4 regions of the Bradyrhizobium sp. 1200_D9_N1_1 genome follow, and region 3 is predicted to be linked to each of the others. Evidence: riboswitches for the same ligand, from Rfam matches in the RefSeq annotation. Region 3 holds a riboswitch; each other region holds the start of a gene.

Region 1 (4,170 bases), 1.7 Mb from region 3:
CCAGCGATGCAGCAGGACGATCGCGCCCATCATGTGGTCAGCGCCCTACCATTTGAATGCGGCCGAGAGTTCATAGGTTCGCGGCGCGCCCAGCAAGATCTGGTCGGGATAGAACGGATCGCCCCATATCGCGTAGCGCTTGTCGGCGATGTTGCGCACGCGGAAGGTCAGGCGAGCCTGATCGACCGCGTTGAATACCGTCTTGGGAATGTCGACGAAGGCATAGACGTCGGCGACGGTATACGCCTTCATCGTCACCGTGTTGGCATCGGTATTGTAGCGGTCGCCGACATGACGGCCGGTGATGCCGACTTCAACCGGCCACGGCGTGAAGAAGCGGTACGAGGCGCCAGCATTGGCAACGATGCGCGGCACGTTCGGCGGCGTGTTGCCCGAGAACGATCCGCCGACGAAATTGTAGTCGGCATAGCGCGCATCGACATAAGCGATGTTGCCCCACAGCCGAAGGGGCTCGATCGGCCGCACCGAGGCGGCGAGCTCGACGCCCTTCGACTCCTGCCGTCCCGCAATATTGAGCGCCTGCCCGCCGGCCGCCGCATAGACGTTCTTGCGCAGGATGTCGTAGGCCGAGAACGACCACTCCGCCCGGTTGTCCCAGAACAGGTGCTTGACGCCGGTCTCGTAGGTCCGCGCGGTCGTGAGGTCCAGCGGCTGGGTCGGCAGCAGCAGGAAGATGTTGTTGGCGGAGATATCAGCGCCGGTCGCGTACTGGCTGAAGAAGGTGAGGCCCGGAACGGCCTCCCAGGTGTAGCCGATGCGTCCCGTCACCGGCGCCCAGTCCTTGGTGAACGGAAAGCCCGCGTTCACCAGACCGTTCTCGTCGGTCGAGTTGCGGTCGAGCCCGATATGCTCGACGCGCAGCCCGCCGATCAGCGCGAAGGTCCGCGTCAGCTTCAGCCGGTCCTCGAACGACAGCGCCTCGTTGTCGATGCGCGCGGTCTGCTGCTTGGTCGCGAGCAGTCCGTAATAGCCACGATCGAAATCGACCAGCGGAACATAGTCGTTCGGGAATTTCGCCGCGCCTGGCCTGACGAAGTCGAGATAGCTCGACGACAGCGTCGTGACCAGCCGGTTGTCGAAGCCTGCGATGTTCGTGTCCCAGATCAGGTCGGTGATATTGCCGACAAGGCGCTGGCTGTGCGCGACATAGAAGCGCTCGCGATACACTTGGTTTTTCGTGGAATCGAACGCCTCGATCTCGTTGTTGAACCACGACCGCTCCGCGCCGTAGCCATAGGCCTGACTCTTCAGCGTCAGGTCCGGCGCCAGTTTCAGCTCGAAGCCGCCGCGCAACCAGACCTCTTGCGCTACGTTTCGGTTGTCGAGAACGTTGTAGTTGGTGTTGAAGGTGCGGTCATCGATCGTGACGGCCCCGAGGTCGGTCCTGTTGAAGTAGGTGCCGGAAACAATCCCCGTCGTCGCATGCGAGCCGCTGAAAGCGATCGGCACCAGCGGCGCGCCCCAATAGGCCTTCCCGCGATCCTCGCGGTACTCGATCGCACCCCAGACCTTGAGGCTGTCGGAGATGCGGTAGTTGAGCTGGCCGGACACGTCGAGCGTCTTGGTGTTGGTGTCGTCGACAAAGCCGTTGAGCGAGGAGCGGCTGATGTCGAAGCGGTAGTCGAGGCCCTGAACGTTGGTGCTGCCGCCCGAGCCGTAATGCGCGCGGAACGAGTTCAGGGAGTCGTACGAGAAGTCTGCCTCGTTGCGGATCGCTCCGGTGTGCGGCTGCTTGGTGACGAGGTTGATCGAGCCGCCGGCGGCGCCCTCGCCCGAGATCAGCGAGGCCGGGCCCTTCAGGAATTCGACGGCCTCCAGATTGGCGGTGTCCATGATCCGCGAGGTCATGTTCTGCGGGCCGATCTTGATGCCGTTGTAGAGCGTGTTGATCTGGCTGTTGGTGAAGCCGCGCATCGAGAAGCCCGCCGGCTCCCCCGGCGCGTCGCCGGAGGTGACGCCGACTGCGCCCTGCGCCACCTCGGACACGGTGCGATAGCCCTGCTCGCGCATGGTCTCGGCCGAGATCACCTCGACGGTCGCGGGCGTCTCGCGCACGGTGAGGCCGAGACGCGAGGCGCTCTCAGCCACCGCATTGCTGTTGAGCGGCGTTGGCGCCCCCGCGGCCGGCACGGCGGGCTTGGGCGCCGCCGATGCGACCACTGGCCTGCGTGCTGCTGCGCGGCGCGCACTCTGCGCGTCCCGGGCAGCCGGCTTGGCCGGCTTGCGGGACTGGGCGGGCGACACCTCGACAGGCGGCAGCGGTTCGCGGACCTGCTGCGCCAGCGCGGCGGGCAGGTCGGCGACTGTAAACGACGTGAGAGCAGCAGAGGCGAGCAGGAATCGGCGCGATCGTACAATACGGATGGAAGACACAGCGGGACCTCGGTATGACGTCAGTGGCACGTCACAGCGAACGAGGTCTCACCCTGGGCTTGTCAGCCCTCCGATGAAGCCGAATGTCTGTACTCCCCGACCGACATCTTCGCGTGTGACCACGGCTGACGGCAGGTCTCCTGGCTCGCGGGTCGTCACCACTTCGTCGCCTTCCCGGGACCGAGGACCCAGTGGCTTCTGACGAAGGATTATCCGCTTACAGTTGCGGGGGCAGCCGCGGCATTGGGGAAACATCCCCGCACCGCATTCCCTTTTCATCCCCTCTCGGGGGAACCCGTCGCGAGCATCTAGGATTACGATCGAGACAGAGTCAATGTGGCAGTTGCGGCGTTATTGCCACAGCGACCAACTTCCTTGGAGATAAGCATGGAAGGCGAGACCTTCCTCTGGCTGATACGCCATGCACCCGTCGACGGCGTCGCGGGGACGATTCACGCGCCGGACGCGCCCGCCGATCTCGGCGATCGCGCGCAACTGCAGGCGTTGCGGCAGCGCCTGCCGCGGGACTCTGCGAGCTATGCCAGCCCGTCGCGGCGCACGGTCGAGACGGCGCGCGCGCTGGGGCTCGAACCGGATCTGGTGGGCAACTTCAGCGAACAGGATTTCGGCGACTGGACCGGCCGGCGACATGACGAACTCGCCGCGAGCGGCGGCGAAGCCTATGCGCAATTCTGGGGCGATCCGGCGCACGCGCGGCCACCGGGAGGTGAAAGCTTTGAGGATCAGGTCGCGCGCGTCCGGCATGGGCTGTCACGGATCGGAGCCGGGCCAGCTACGCTCGTCGTGCATTCCGGCACAATCCGCGCCGCACTGTGCATCGCGCTGGATCTTGCGCCGCAATCCGCCTTGCGCTTCGTGATCGATCCGCTGTCGCTGACCAGGATCGACCGGCTCGCGACCGGCTGGCGCGTCGTGTCGGTCAATCAGCGCGTGGTGTGAGCCGGATCAGGCCGGGCGATCCGGCACATTGGCCTGCGCGAACGTCGCCATGCCGTTGTGAAGCGCACAGGCCGATCGCACCAGCGGCAGCGCGATGGCGGCGCCCGATCCCTCGCCGAGCCTGAGATCGAGGCTGATCAGCGGCTGCACGTTCAGTGCGCGAAGCACCAGCCGATGCCCCTGCTCCGCCGATTGATGCGAGGGCAGCAGGAAAGGCTGGCACGACGGATTGAGGCGCACGGCCGCCAGCGCCGCGACCGACACGATGAAGCCGTCGATCAATACGGGAATGCGGCGCTGCGCGGCCGCAATGATGGCCCCGCAGATGGCCGCGATCTCGAGGCCGCCGACGGCGCACAGGATTTTTTCGGGCGATGCAGCCGCAACGCCATGACGCACAATCGCGGCATCGATCACGCGCGCCTTGTGCGCACGGCCGGCGGCATCGACGCCGGTGCCGCTGCCCGCGATTTCCTCGGCGCTCACGCCGAGCAGACTCGCCGCGATCGCCGCCGAGGTCGTGGTGTTGCCGATGCCCATCTCGCCGAAGATCAGAAGATCGGGCTGGCTGGCTGCCGCGCGCGCAACCGCACGCTCGCCGGCCTCGAAGGCGAAGGCCAGCTCTGCAAGCGTGAGCGCAGCCTCGACGCTGAAATCGCGCGTGCCATGGCGCGGCCTGTCGGTGACGATGCCTATCATCTCGTCTTGCGACAGCGTGCCGGCGTCAACGACTTCCAGGTGCGAACCCAACTCGCGCGCCAGCACCGAGATCGCGGCGCCGCCCGAAGCAAAATTTGCCATCATCGCGATGGTCAC
Region 2 (4,170 bases), 3.8 Mb from region 3:
GCTACGTCGACAATGTCGTCGCGGACGGGGCGCGTCACCGCGCCGGTTTCGCGGTGCCATTCGTGAAATAGCTTGATGATGCCCTCGCAGTGGAGACTCTCGTCGCGCACTGACCAGCTTACGATCTGTCCCATGCCGTTCATTTTGTTGTGGCGTGGGAAGTTGAGCAGCATGGCGAAGCTGGCGAACAAGGCCATGCCTTCGGTGAAGGCGCCGAACATCGCCAGGGTACGGGCGACATCCGCCACGCTGTCGACGCCGAACTCGTGCATGTAGTCCGCCTTGGCGCGCATCTGCGCATAGCCGCGGAATGCCTCGAACTCGGTCTTAGGCATACCGAGCGTCTTGAGTAGCAGGGCATAGGCGTCGATATGAACCGTCTCCATGTTAGTGAAAGCGGCCATCATCATCTGGACGGTGAGTGGCTGGAAGATCGGAATGTACCGCTTGAAATAGTTGTCGCCGACCTCGATGTCCGACTGAGTGAAGAAACGGAAGATCTGGGTGAGCAGCGCGCGCTCGCTGTCGGTGACGCGGCCCGAAGCCCAGTCGTTGAGGTCGGCGCCGAGCGGCACCTCCTCGCCCATCCAGTGGGTCTGCTGCTGGCGCTTCCAGAACTCGTAAGCCCAGGCATAGCGATCGACGTCGTAGCTGCCGGTCGAGTCAAGGAGGCCGACGCGTCCCTTGCCGATCAACGTGCGCGGATCGGCGCGCGATAGATCGATCACTGACATGCGAGGCACTCCTCATAGTCGGTGCGCTGCCGCGCCGGCTGCTGCGTCGGCGTTGCATCCCCGGCAATCTTGCCGGCGAACGCCGCGCGCGAGATCGACTTTGATCGACAGTAGTAGAGGCTCTTCACCCCACGCTTCCACGCCGTCCAGTGCAGCATGTGGAGGTCCCACTTATCGACGTCGGCCGGCAGATAGAGGTTGATCGACTGGCTCTGGCAAATCAACGCGGCGCGGTCGGCGGCAAGCTCGACGATCCAGCGCTGGTCGATCTCGAAGGCGGTGCGAAAGATCGCTTTCTCGTGCTCCGACAGGACGTCGAGATGGGCGACCGATCCGTCGTGCGCGATGATCGACTCCCAGGTCGCCGAGGTGTCGGCGCCTTTCGCGGCCAGCACCTTAGCGAGGTGCGGATTGCGCACCGAGATGGCGCCGGATAGCGTCTTGTGGGTGTAGATGTTGGCCGGGATCGGCTCAGTGCAGGCGCTGGTGCCCCCGCAGATGATGCTGATCGAGGCGGTCGGCGCGATTGCGATCTTGTGGCTGAAGCGCGCCATCACGCCGCGTTCCAGGGCATCCGGGCACGGGCCACGCTCGCGAGCGAGCGCCACGGATGCGGCGTCGGCTTCGCGACGGAGTTTTCGGAACATGTTCAGATTGAATGACTTGGCCAAGGTACCCTCCATTGGAATGCCCTTGGCCTGGAGAAACGAGTGGAAGCCCATGACGCCGAGGCCAACGGAGCGCTCGCGCAGGGCGGCGTAGCGGGCACGCTTCATTCCGTCCGGCGCCACCGTGATGAAGTGCGTGAGCACGTTGTCTAGGAAGCGCATGACGTCCTCTATGAAGCCGGGCTCCTCATTCCACTGGTCCCAGGTCTCGAGGTTGAGCGACGACAGGCAGCAAACCGCGGTGCGCTCCTCGCCGCGATGATCGATGCCGGTCGACAGGGTAATCTCGCTGCACAGGTTGGAGGTCGAGACCTCGAGGCCGAGCTCGCGCTGGTGCTTGGGGAGCGCACGGTTCACGGTGTCGATGAACAAGAGATAAGGCTCGCCGGTCTGCAGCCGGTTCTCAAGGATGCGTTGCCACAGCTGGCGGGCGTCGATCTCGCGGACGACCTCGTTAGTCTTCGGGCTGCGCAGAGCGAATGCGGTGCCGGCGCCCACGGCACACATGAACTCGTCGGTGACGTTGATGCCGTGATGTAGGTTGAGGCTCTTGCGGTTGAAGTCACCAGACGCCTTGCGGATCTCGAGGAACTCCTCGATCTCGGGATGGTGGATATCGAGATAGACCGCCGCCGAGCCGCGCCGCAACGAGCCCTGGCTGATCGCCAGCGTGAGGCCGTCCGTGACGTGGATGAACGGGATGATGCCCGAGGTGACGCCGCCCCTCGCCTTCTCGCCGATTGAGCGAACATTACCCCAGTAGGTGCCGATGCCGCCGCCATTGGAAGCAAGCCAGACGTTCTCGTTCCAGGTGCCGACGATGCCTTCGAGCGAGTCCGACACTGAGTTAAGGAAGCACGAGATCGGAAGGCCGCGCGTCGTGCCGCCGTTGGAGAGCACCGGTGTGGCCGGCATGAACCACAGCCGAGACATCGCATCATATAGACGTTGGGCATGCGCAACATTGTCCGCGAAGGCGCAAGACACTCGGGCGAACATGTCCTGGAGGCCTTCGCCGGCGAGCAGATAGCGGTCGGTCAGCGTCAGCCTACCAAACGAGGTCAGCAGGTCGTCGCGCGACCGATCGAGCGAAAGGTCAGACGGAGTTGGCGATCGCGCGGGGGGCCTCGGCAGGGGAGCCGGCAATGCTGGGGGCTGCACAAGACACAGTTCAGGTGTGGTAGGCTTTGCCTGCGCTGAGGGCTGCCGCACACTCGGCAGCTCAATGAGATGACCATACTGATCGAAATCGTAAGACGCCGACATCGGCAACCCCGTGATATTTGGGGGCTGGGACCGTGCGGACGACTTGCGAGGGGACCGGGCAAATGTCCCCGGCTGCAAGCGACCCACCGGGCACCCCGCCCGAGGACATGGGTTCTGTCGCGGTAGGTTTCCTGGCTCGCGGGTCGCTGCGGCTGTCGGCCTTCCCAGCGCTGTCGCGCTAATGCCTCGGAATAGCCGCTGCCGACACAATGGGTTCCCCCCTAACACCGTGCCACCATATATGCGAATTTAAAACCACTACGACACCACATATAGAAGCCTTTGCCCAGACTCGTCAAGACGGCACAGTCAAGTTAACCAGTTGGAGCAGCCCCGAGGTCGAGGTTCGAAATTCGCCGAGCGCCTGTCCTGAGAGCCTCACTCAAAAAACATAGATGTCTCAAGGCCTGGCCAATCGGCGAGTTAGGAGCCTCAGATGGGCGACGAGCGGCCAGGCGAGCTCGGTAGCGGCGGAACCTTCGAAGTCTTTGCAGAGATGCCCACATCTGCCGAGCCACGCAAAGGTGCGCTCGACGACCCAGCGCCTGCGATCGGCCAAGATGTGCTCAAACCTTTGGAAGTGGCGTCGCAAATTCTCCAACAGGGGAACAGCAACCCTGGACATCCTGAATGTTGGCATCGATCGGTTCGCGGTCCGCGAATTGAGTTGGGCCGGATCGGGTTTCGGTAGCCATACGCGTCTCGCCATTCATCGCTTTCTGTGGCCTTAGATCAAAAATTGTCTGGAGCCCGACCGCAAATCGATGCAGCCGCCCGTGGCAATATCCCAGCTTAGTGGATTTGACCCCGCCAGCTCTCACATCAGACGTGCCAACTTTGCCGAAGAGACGATTGGTATGCTTTTCGCAGGCCCGGCGAGCCGCCTCACGTGCTCAGTTGTCTGGCCGCGAACATAAGCCGTCCTGACCGAACGCGGTCATGTCAGGTTATTGGCAATCAATCCTAACGGGATGAGGCGGAGCTATGCTTGAGTCTGGGTGACGAGCCGATCCGGCGGCGCGGCCTTGCTGGGTCGGAATGAAGCCGTTCGCAACATTGGCGTGAGCGGCGGCGAAGAACCGTGTTGTATCTCACCAACGACCTTGAAGCCGTGACGTTGGTAAAAGGGAATGTTTTCAGGGTTCGAACTTTCGAGGTAGGCAACAATGCCGTCCTCATCGCATCGTTGAAGGGCGTAGTTCATCAGCAACGTGCCAAGCCCTTTTCCGACCCAGTTCGGATCGACGGCAATGAGTGGCAGATACCAATGTGGCTCGTGGGGACGATGTTCGGCCATTCTCCGCCGCAAGTGTGCCATATCCTCGGTAATCTCCGGGCGCAGGGATAGCGCCATGATTGCATCCAATGCCTCCTCATCTTGCTGCACGTTGGGAGGCAGCCACAGGGCCGCGCCACGAATCTCTCCCGCGACGTAGGCTGTGCCATGTGCAAATGCTCGGCCCCCACAGGCGTCAATGAACTGAGGCATGCTTCTAAGGTAT
Region 3 (4,170 bases):
CGGCAACGGGATAGTGCAGCACGCCGAAGCCGATGCTCTGGTTCACGAGCCACGCGCCGCTGACGACGAGCAGTGCCGGCCGCAGCGGCAACATCGCGGCCGCGACGACCGCGAAGGCCGCAAAGGGCGTTGCGCAGGCGAGCGCAAGACTTGCGAGCGCGCATGACACCGCCAGCAGCGCAAAGCAGAACATCGGTGCAAGGCGCGGCGCGACCGGATGGAGCCGGAAACGGTCGGCGTGAGGCGGCAGGATGCTGAGAGCCATGAGTAATCTCCTTCTTTTCGAATTCTAGTCCATTCGGGAGCCTATGACAGCCCCCGTCGCGATCAGAGCCTTGATCAGAATTTGGCGCCGGCCTTGAGCAGATAGGTGCGGCCCGGCAGCGGATAGGCACTGAAGCGGCCGTCCGTGAAGGTGCTTGCGATCGCATAGTCGTAGTAGAGCGCGTTCAGCACGTTGTTGACGCTCAAAGACCAGAAGTAGCGCTCGTACTGACCGCTGAGCTTGAGATCGATCGTGCCATTGGCTGGGATCGGCCGCTGTGTTCCCGCCTGGTCATTGTCCATGCGCCGCTCGCTCCAGAAGCGCGCGGTGGCGTCGAGCACCACATAGTTCTGCCAGATGTTCCAAGTGACGCCTGCACTCGCGGTGTAGCGCGACACCAGCGGCACGTCGTTGCCGGCCCAGACGCCCTCGCGAAACACGGCCCTTGTATAGGCCATGCCGGAGCGCAGGAGCAGAGAGTCGTTGACGCGATAGGACAGACTGGTCTCCGAGCCGTAACGGCGGGTCGGATCGAGGTTGGTGTTGTAGAACAGGATCGGACTGAAGTGGATCTCGTTGGCGAGGTCCATCAGATAGAGGCTGCTCTGCAATTGCAGCCCGCCTCCCTTGATGCGCAGCCCGCCCTCGACATCCTGCGAGGTCTGGGTCTTGAGCCGGAAGGTCTGCGGCAGCGGATTGAAGAAGGGGTCGAATGAAGGGCCCGACGACACACGCTCATCGACATCCGGCGTGCGGAATGCGCGCGCAGCGCGGCCGAACAGCGAGACGATGTCATTGAGGCGATGCTCGCCCCCGAGGTGCAGCGCGTATTGGGTCTCGTCGCTCCTGAGCGGGAGCGCGCCGATGTCGGTGTTGAACGGAGCGGCGACGTCAAAATGATCGCGCGCCGAGAGACTGACGCTCTGCACCCGCACGCCATAGGAGACGTCCGTCGTCGGCGCCACACCCAATGTGTGCTGAAAATAGCCCGCAACCGTCTGCTGCCTGAGATCGTAATTGTGCCAGGGCGCAAGCCCCTGGCCGGCGCCGCGGTTCTGCTGAAAGCTCGCATCGTAATAATCGAGGCCGGTCAGCAGTTGCGACGGCATCCCCAGCAGCAAGCCCTTCACGCTGAGCCGCGGCGTGATCGACCATGTCGTCAGATCGGCATCGACATAGGTGGACGTGAACAACGCGGGAACCGGCGCTGGGCCGGAGAAGAACGCGCTCTGCTGCTTCTTGTCGCGCACACCGCCGTCCACGATGAGATCGATGCCGTTGGCCAGGGTCTTCGTGAAGCCGGCCGTCGCGCTGAAGCCCTGCTGGTTGGCGTAGTTGAAGGGTGTGCTGGTGCCCCGTCGGTTGGTCGCGAGCTCGTCGACGCCGATGGACGGATCGACGGTGCGGCCGCCCGGCAATCGCAGCTCCTGATTGTCGCCGGTAACGGTGACGAAAGCAGTCAGGTCTGATGTCGTGTAGTTCAGGTTGCCGACGCCATTCTCCTGGACAAGGCGATTGTTGTCGCGGTAGCCGTCTGTCTTGACGGCATTGCCGTAGAACGAGGTCGACCACGGACCGGAATTGAGCGACGTCGAGACATTGCCAAGCCTGGTGTCGAACGAGCCGAAGCCGGCCTCGATGCGCGCGGCAACGGGCGGCCCGCCGACGCCGTTCCTGGTGATGATGTTGATCACGCCGCCGACCGCATTGTCCCCATAGAGCACCGCGCCGGCATTGCCGCGCGTGATCTCGATACGCTCAATGGAATTGAGCGGGACAGTGGAGAGGTCCACCTGCGCGATGTCGATGTCGTTCAGCCGCCGCCCGTTGATCAGCACCAGCGAATTGGCAGTGGCAAACGCGCCGAAGCCGCGCAGGTCGACGCTGGTCTTCGCGCCGATCTGGCCGCCATAGAGCGTCGTGATCTGGGCACCCGGGACTTGCGTCGCGATGATCTCGGCAAGCGTCTGCGAGGGCGCATGTGCGATATCCGCGGCCGTGATGACGGTCGCGGCGGCCCCGACGATGCCTCCGTTGCCGGCGACCGCCTCGCCGCCGGAGCCGGACGAGCCGGCGCCATTGCCTGCCGGCGCTCCGCTCGGGGCTCGCAGCCTCGCCGTGTCGCCATCGCCGATCGCCCTGGCGCGTGTGCGGTTCTGATCGTCGGGCCTGGTCACTTCGACCGGCGGCAGCTGCTCGGCGGCGGCTTGCTGCGCGAAAGCTGTGGGGAGATCGATCGCATGGAGGAAAACGGCAGCAACGATGCCGGCGCGAAGGCGCCTGGCGGCAGAGACAATACGGGACACAGTTGTAACCTCGGCATGACGTCAGTGGCACGTCACAGCGAACGAGGCTTTACGGCGGAGCAATCGATTGCTCCGGTGAAGCTAATGCCTGTACTCCCCGACCGACATCTTCGCGTGTGACCACGGCTGACGGCAGGTCTCCTGGCTCGCGGGTCGTTACCTTACGTCGCCTTCCCAGGACCGAGATTCCCAGTGGCATATGACGAAAGATTCACCGCTTACAGTTGCGGGGGCAGCCGTGGCGTTGGGACAATCCCGGCATTGGGACAATCTCGCACCACGTTCCCTTTTGATCTCCGTGCGGAGAACCGTCACCGATCAATCTACGAGGCGGCCGTACGGAGAGTCAATCGACCGGTTGAACGATGAGCTGCAAACGCGAGGCAAACACAATCAGTCAGGCTTCCGCACCGCGCGCGTCGTGACCACCGCCCGCTCACCGGCATCGACAAGCTGGCCGATGCCGGTTCGGCCCGCGAGCGCGCAGCGGACGATGTTCTCGGCGACCGACCTGCGGAACCCATGATCCTCGCCCCTGGGCCGATTGCGGCAAATCCGATCCAGCGCCAGCTTCATGTTGATCCGTGTACGGGTGTCGAAATGCGCGCTGATCATTCGCCCGGCCTCGATACGTGATGTTGGGGCGGAAACGTCCGACGATCGCCCGGGTTCCGAAACGGGATCGCGCAATAGAGCGGCCGGCTACGCCCGCCCTCTCTGGCGCTGTGCCTGAGCCCAGGCCACCGTGACGTCGCGCGGCGGGATGTCGATGCGCCGGATCGGCGTCAATCCGCCCGAGGCGGAGATGATCGCGGTCTCCTCGCGGCGACAGCGCGGACACACGAAGCGGACCTCGCTCGGGGACGTCGACCAGCTCGAGCGTTTGACGTTGGCCGCCATCGGCCACGCGTCGCACTGCGAGCACGACACCAGAAACCGGCCGGGATCGAGCATACCCATTCCATGCGACTCCGCGTCCTGCCTGCTCCTACCAATGATTATGTCAGGTGAATCGTTCCGGTGCCCCGACACCGTCAACCCCTCAATGCCCAAGGGGCCGGCGATCCCGGCCCTCAAGCTTCTGCAAACCGCTGGCCGCTCAGTGCGCGCCCTTGAGCGTGCAGGACGTGGTGCAGGTGACCGTGTTGCCATGGTCGCACGCCTTGCAGGCGGCCACGCATTGGTTCATGTCGCGGGGGTTGTAGGAGCTGTAGTTCCGCACCGGGCAGGCTGCGGTCGAGCCGGTGATGTCCTGCTCCTGATTGCAGGCCGCCGCCATGAGCGCGAGAATGAGGACCGCAAGCAGACGCATGGGATTGTACACGCTGCATTGCAGCGAGTCCCGGCATTCCCACTGCGAGCCATCGCGAATCGCGACGCTCGCTCCCATCAAAGTCAAAGGATGCGTGCCAAATGTTAAGAACGGATTGCAGCCGCCTTCAGGCCGCAGCGCTGGTCGCGACCGCAGCCCGCGTCTCGCGCGCAAGCTGATAATAGTGCTCGGCGAGCTTGAGATAGAATTCGCGCTTGGTGCTGTCGGTGGCGAGCTTGGCGATCAGCTCGCATTCGGCCGTGAGCGTCTCGAACCGTTCCAGCCTG
Region 4 (4,170 bases), 1.7 Mb from region 3:
CGCCGGGGATCGCTTCACCCGGCCGCACCATGACGAGATCGACGGCCGCCTCGAGCTTGAGCGGATCGAGATCGTCGAAATTGGCGATCCGCGACAGCGCGAGGCAAGCGATCTTGCATTGGCCCGGCTTTCGCGCGTCACTCAGGCCCAGCGCGTCCTCGGCGGGCAACTCGCCGGCGCGCGCAAACCAGGGCAGCACGCCAAAACCGCGCCAGGCGGTCTTTGCTTCGATCAGCTTGTAGCCGTCATCGAACAGTGTGGGATCGCCGCGAAATTTGTTGATGACAAAACCCTGGATCATCGCAGCATCGTCGGGGTCGATCACAGTCTTGATGCCGACGAGCTGGGCGATGACGCCGCCGCGGTCGATATCGCCGATCAGCACCACGGGCACGTCGGCCTTGCGCGCAAAACCCATGTTGGCGATGTCGGCCTTGCGCAAATTGACCTCGGCGGGGCTGCCGGCGCCTTCGACCAGCACGAGATCGGCGCGCGCCTTCAGCCGCTCAAAGCTCTCCAGCACCGCGCCCATCAATGACGGTTTCATCGCCGCGTATTCGCGCGCCCGCGCGGTCGCGATGCGTTTGCCGTGGACAACGACCTGCGCGCCGACATCGGTCTCGGGCTTCAGGAGCACCGGGTTCATGTCGGTGTGCGGCTCGACGCCGGCGGCGAGGGCTTGCAGTGCTTGGGCGCGGCCGATCTCGCCGCCGTCGACGGTCACGGCGGCATTGTTCGACATGTTCTGCGGCTTGAAGGGAAGCACGCGCAGCCCACGCCGCGTGAAGGCGCGCGCAAGGCCGGCGACGATGAGCGACTTGCCCACGTCCGAGCCGGCCCCCTGGATCATCAATGCGCGCGCCATCGCGTGTGTCTTCAGAACTCGACGCCGGCTTGCGCCTTGATGCCGGAGCGGAACGGATGTTTCACCAGCGTCATCTCGGTGACGAGGTCGGCGATCTCGATCAGCTCGTCCTTGGCATTGCGCCCGGTGAGCACGACATGTGTCATCGCAGGCTTTTGCGTCGTCAGGAACTCGACGACCTCAGCGATATCGAGGTAGTCGTAGCGCAGCGCGATGTTGATCTCGTCGAGCACGACCATGCGCAAGCTGGGATCGAGAATCAGCTCCTTGGCCTTCTCCCAGCCGGCGCGCGCAGCGGCGATGTCGCGGGCGCGGTCCTGCGTCTCCCAGGTGAAACCTTCGCCCATCGCGTGGAACTGGCAGAGATCGCCGAAATGGCCGGTGAGGAGGCGCCGCTCGCCTGTATCCCAGGCGCCCTTGATGAACTGCACGACCGCGCAGGGGTAGCCATGGGCGACGCAGCGCACGATCATGCCGAAGGCGGAGGAGGACTTGCCCTTGCCGGCGCCGGTATGGACGATGATGAGGCCCTTCTCGCCGCTCTTGGTCGCCATGATCTTGTCGCGGGCGGCCTTCTTCTTCGCCATTTTCGCGGCGTGGCGGGCATCGGTTTCCTCGGCCGTTTGGGTATCCGGTTCAGGCGTCATCGGACGGGGTCCTTCGGCTTGACAAGAGGCGGCCAGGGGCAAATGGTGGCCCGGCGTTGGTTCCTGTCCTATGACAGGCGAAGAGGGAATGCGATAGGGTCCGAATCGGCAAGATTTGGGTCCAAAATGCAGCCGCCCCCGCGACCGTGACCGGAGAGATGCCCGAGGCCACTGATCCCTGACGGGATCGGGAAGGCGGGGATCGAAGGGCAAAACCCTGCTCCGCAAGCCGGGAGACCTGCCAGCGCGGACGATTTTGGACCGGCGGACGGGGTGTTCCGCGACGGGGAAACGGACCCTCGCAAGACCGGTTCGTGGGCCTCTTCGCCTCCCGCTGTTTATTCTGGAAGAGGCGATGAGCGTCACACTTCACGTCTGCATTACCTGCCGTGCCGGCGAGACGCTTGGCGAGGGCGAAGTCACGCCGGGCAAGCGCCTTCACGGTGCGATTGTCGACGCCGGCGTGCCCGATGGTGTCACTGTGGTTCCGGTCGAATGCCTGTCGGCATGCAGCCAGGGCTGCTCGGTGGCGCTCAGTGCGCCCGGCCGCTGGTCCTATGTCTATGGCCGCCTGTCGGACGCCAACGCGCGCGACGTGATCGCAGGCGCCGCCGCCTATGCGGCCGCGCCCGACGGCCTTGTGCCCTGGCGCAGCCGTCCCGAGATCTTCCGCAAGCAGTCGCTTGCGCGCATTCCCCCCATTGCCGTCGTGCCGGAGGCCGCCGAATGAACTCGCTCGCAAAAGTCCCGGTCACGGTGGTCACCGGCTTTCTCGGCTCCGGCAAGACGACGCTGATCCAGCATTTGCTCGCCAACCCCAACGGCAAGAAGCTCGCGGTGCTCGTCAACGAGTTCGGCAGCGAGGGCGTCGACGGCCAGATCCTGAAGTCCTGCGCCGATGCCAATTGCCCGGAGGAAAACATCGTCGAGCTCGCCAATGGCTGCATCTGCTGCACCGTTGCCGACGATTTCATCCCGACCATGGAGCTGTTGCTGGCGCGGCCGGTGAGGCCCGATCACATCCTGATCGAGACCTCGGGCCTGGCGCTGCCCAAGCCCTTGCTTAGGGCGTTCGACTGGCCGGAGATCCGTTCGCGCATCACCGTTGACGGTGTGATCGCGCTGGCCGATGCCGAGGCCGTCGCCGCCGGCCGTTTCGCGCCGGACCCGGCCGCAGTGGAAGCGCAGCGGGCGGCGGACGAAAATCTCGATCACGAGACGCCGCTGTCGGAAGTGTTCGAGGACCAGATCGCCTGCGCCGACATCGTGCTGCTGACCAAGGCCGATCTTGCCGGCCCGGCGGGACTCGAAGCGGCCAAGGCTGCCATCACCGCCGAGATGCCGCGCCGCGTGCCGATGCTTGCCGTTACCGACGGCGCGATCGATGCGCGCGTCATCCTCGGTCTCGGTGCCGCCGCCGAGAATGATCTTGCCGCGCGCCCGTCGCATCACGACGGCGAGGAGGAGCATGAGCACGACGATTTTGCGTCCGTCGTGATCGATCTTCCGGAAGTCGGCGACGTCGATGCGCTGGTCGCCTCGGTTCAGCGCCTGGCGCGCGAGCAGAACGTGCTGCGTGCCAAGGGTTACATCGCGGTCGCGGGCAAGCCGATGCGCCTGCTGCTCCAGGCCGTCGGCGAGCGCGTGCGTCACCAGTTCGACAAGCCCTGGGGCGCGCTCGCGCGGCAGTCAAAGCTCGTCGTGATCGGCGAGCACGGCGATATCGACGAGGCCGCGATAAGAGCGGGACTTGGTCTTTCAGGATCTGGCATCTGATGCACGTCGTCTTCCGCGAGAGCCGCGGTCTCGAGGAGACCGCGACGCCAAGGGACATCGGCCAGGACCCGGCCGATCTCGTGGTGCTCTCGTATTCGGATTCCGATCTTGCCGCGTTCGCGGCCGGCTGGCGGCGTGGCCGCGACAGCCTGCCGTCGCTGCGGCTCGCCAATCTCGCCGAACTGCGTCATCCGCTTTCGATCGACACCTACATCGAGCGCACGCTGGCCCAGGCACGCGGCATTCTGGTCCGCCTGATCGGCGGCGAGTCCTATTGGCCCTACGGTCTCGCGGCTCTCCAGCAACTCGCGCAGGCGCGCGGTATCGTGCTCGCCGTGCTGCCGGCCGACGGCCGCGACGACACGCGGCTCGATGCATACTCAACGCTGCCTGTCTCGACGCTGCGCCGGCTCAAGGTGCTCTGCGACACCGGCGGTCCGGTCGCAGCGCAGGCCGCGATTGCGCAACTTGCGCTGGCCTCGGGACTCTATGCCGGTCCGGTCGTCGGCGAGACGACCGTGCCCGAGATGGGCTTTTACGAGCCCGCGCGCGGTGTCATCGCCGTGCCGACCGCCGGCGAGGGCAAGCCTCGCGCGCTGGTGACGTTTTATCGGTCGTACCTGACCGCCGCGGACACCGGCCCGGTCGATGCGCTGATTGCCACGCTGCGCGAGAAGGGATTTGACGCCTATGGCGTGTTCGTCACCTCGCTGAAGGCCGCGGGCGTCGCGGACTGGCTGCGGCTCCAGCTCGTGGAAAATCCTCCGGCCGCGATCGTCAATGCGACCGCGTTCTCCGCGATCGGCGACGACGGCACGACACCGTTCGATGCGGCATCGTGTCCCGTGTTCCAGGTCGCGCTCTCCACCGCGCGGCGCGAGG

Evidence for each region. A riboswitch is a leader RNA that binds a small molecule or an ion and turns the genes downstream of it on or off. The one in region 3 is predicted to bind cobalamin.
Region 1: another riboswitch for cobalamin. It lies ahead of AB5K84_RS30705 (TonB-dependent receptor); the one in region 3 lies ahead of AB5K84_RS22615 (TonB-dependent receptor).
Region 2: another riboswitch for cobalamin. It lies ahead of AB5K84_RS04360 (ribonucleoside-diphosphate reductase subunit alpha); the one in region 3 lies ahead of AB5K84_RS22615 (TonB-dependent receptor).
Region 4: another riboswitch for cobalamin. It lies ahead of AB5K84_RS30790 (DUF1636 family protein); the one in region 3 lies ahead of AB5K84_RS22615 (TonB-dependent receptor).

What each region holds. Positions count from the first base shown of each region.
Region 1 is NZ_CP197226.1:6,369,986-6,374,155, forward strand. It holds gene AB5K84_RS30700 (PepSY domain-containing protein) at 1-33, opposite strand, end outside; gene AB5K84_RS30705 (TonB-dependent receptor) at 46-2,394, opposite strand; cobalamin riboswitch at 2,508-2,709, opposite strand; gene AB5K84_RS30710 (histidine phosphatase family protein) at 2,782-3,354, shown strand; gene cobT (nicotinate-nucleotide--dimethylbenzimidazole phosphoribosyltransferase) at 3,361-4,170, opposite strand, start outside.
Region 2 is NZ_CP197226.1:905,690-909,859, reverse strand. It holds gene AB5K84_RS04365 (ribonucleotide-diphosphate reductase subunit beta) at 1-734, opposite strand, end outside; gene AB5K84_RS04360 (ribonucleoside-diphosphate reductase subunit alpha) at 725-2,668, opposite strand; cobalamin riboswitch at 2,773-2,943, opposite strand; partial or broken gene AB5K84_RS04355 (transposase) at 3,069-3,215, opposite strand; gene AB5K84_RS04350 (GNAT family N-acetyltransferase) at 3,651-4,170, opposite strand, start outside.
Region 3 is NZ_CP197226.1:4,695,950-4,700,119, reverse strand. It holds gene AB5K84_RS22620 (hypothetical protein) at 1-265, opposite strand, end outside; gene AB5K84_RS22615 (TonB-dependent receptor) at 340-2,571, opposite strand; cobalamin riboswitch at 2,686-2,899, opposite strand; gene AB5K84_RS22610 (hypothetical protein) at 2,965-3,186, opposite strand; gene AB5K84_RS22605 (hypothetical protein) at 3,274-3,531, opposite strand; gene AB5K84_RS22600 (hypothetical protein) at 3,671-3,883, opposite strand; gene AB5K84_RS22595 (hypothetical protein) at 4,011-4,170, opposite strand, start outside.
Region 4 is NZ_CP197226.1:6,386,889-6,391,058, reverse strand. It holds gene AB5K84_RS30800 (cobyric acid synthase) at 1-865, opposite strand, end outside; gene cobO (cob(I)yrinic acid a,c-diamide adenosyltransferase) at 877-1,512, opposite strand; cobalamin riboswitch at 1,553-1,772, shown strand; gene AB5K84_RS30790 (DUF1636 family protein) at 1,868-2,242, shown strand; gene cobW (cobalamin biosynthesis protein CobW) at 2,239-3,288, shown strand; gene cobN (cobaltochelatase subunit CobN) at 3,288-4,170, shown strand, end outside.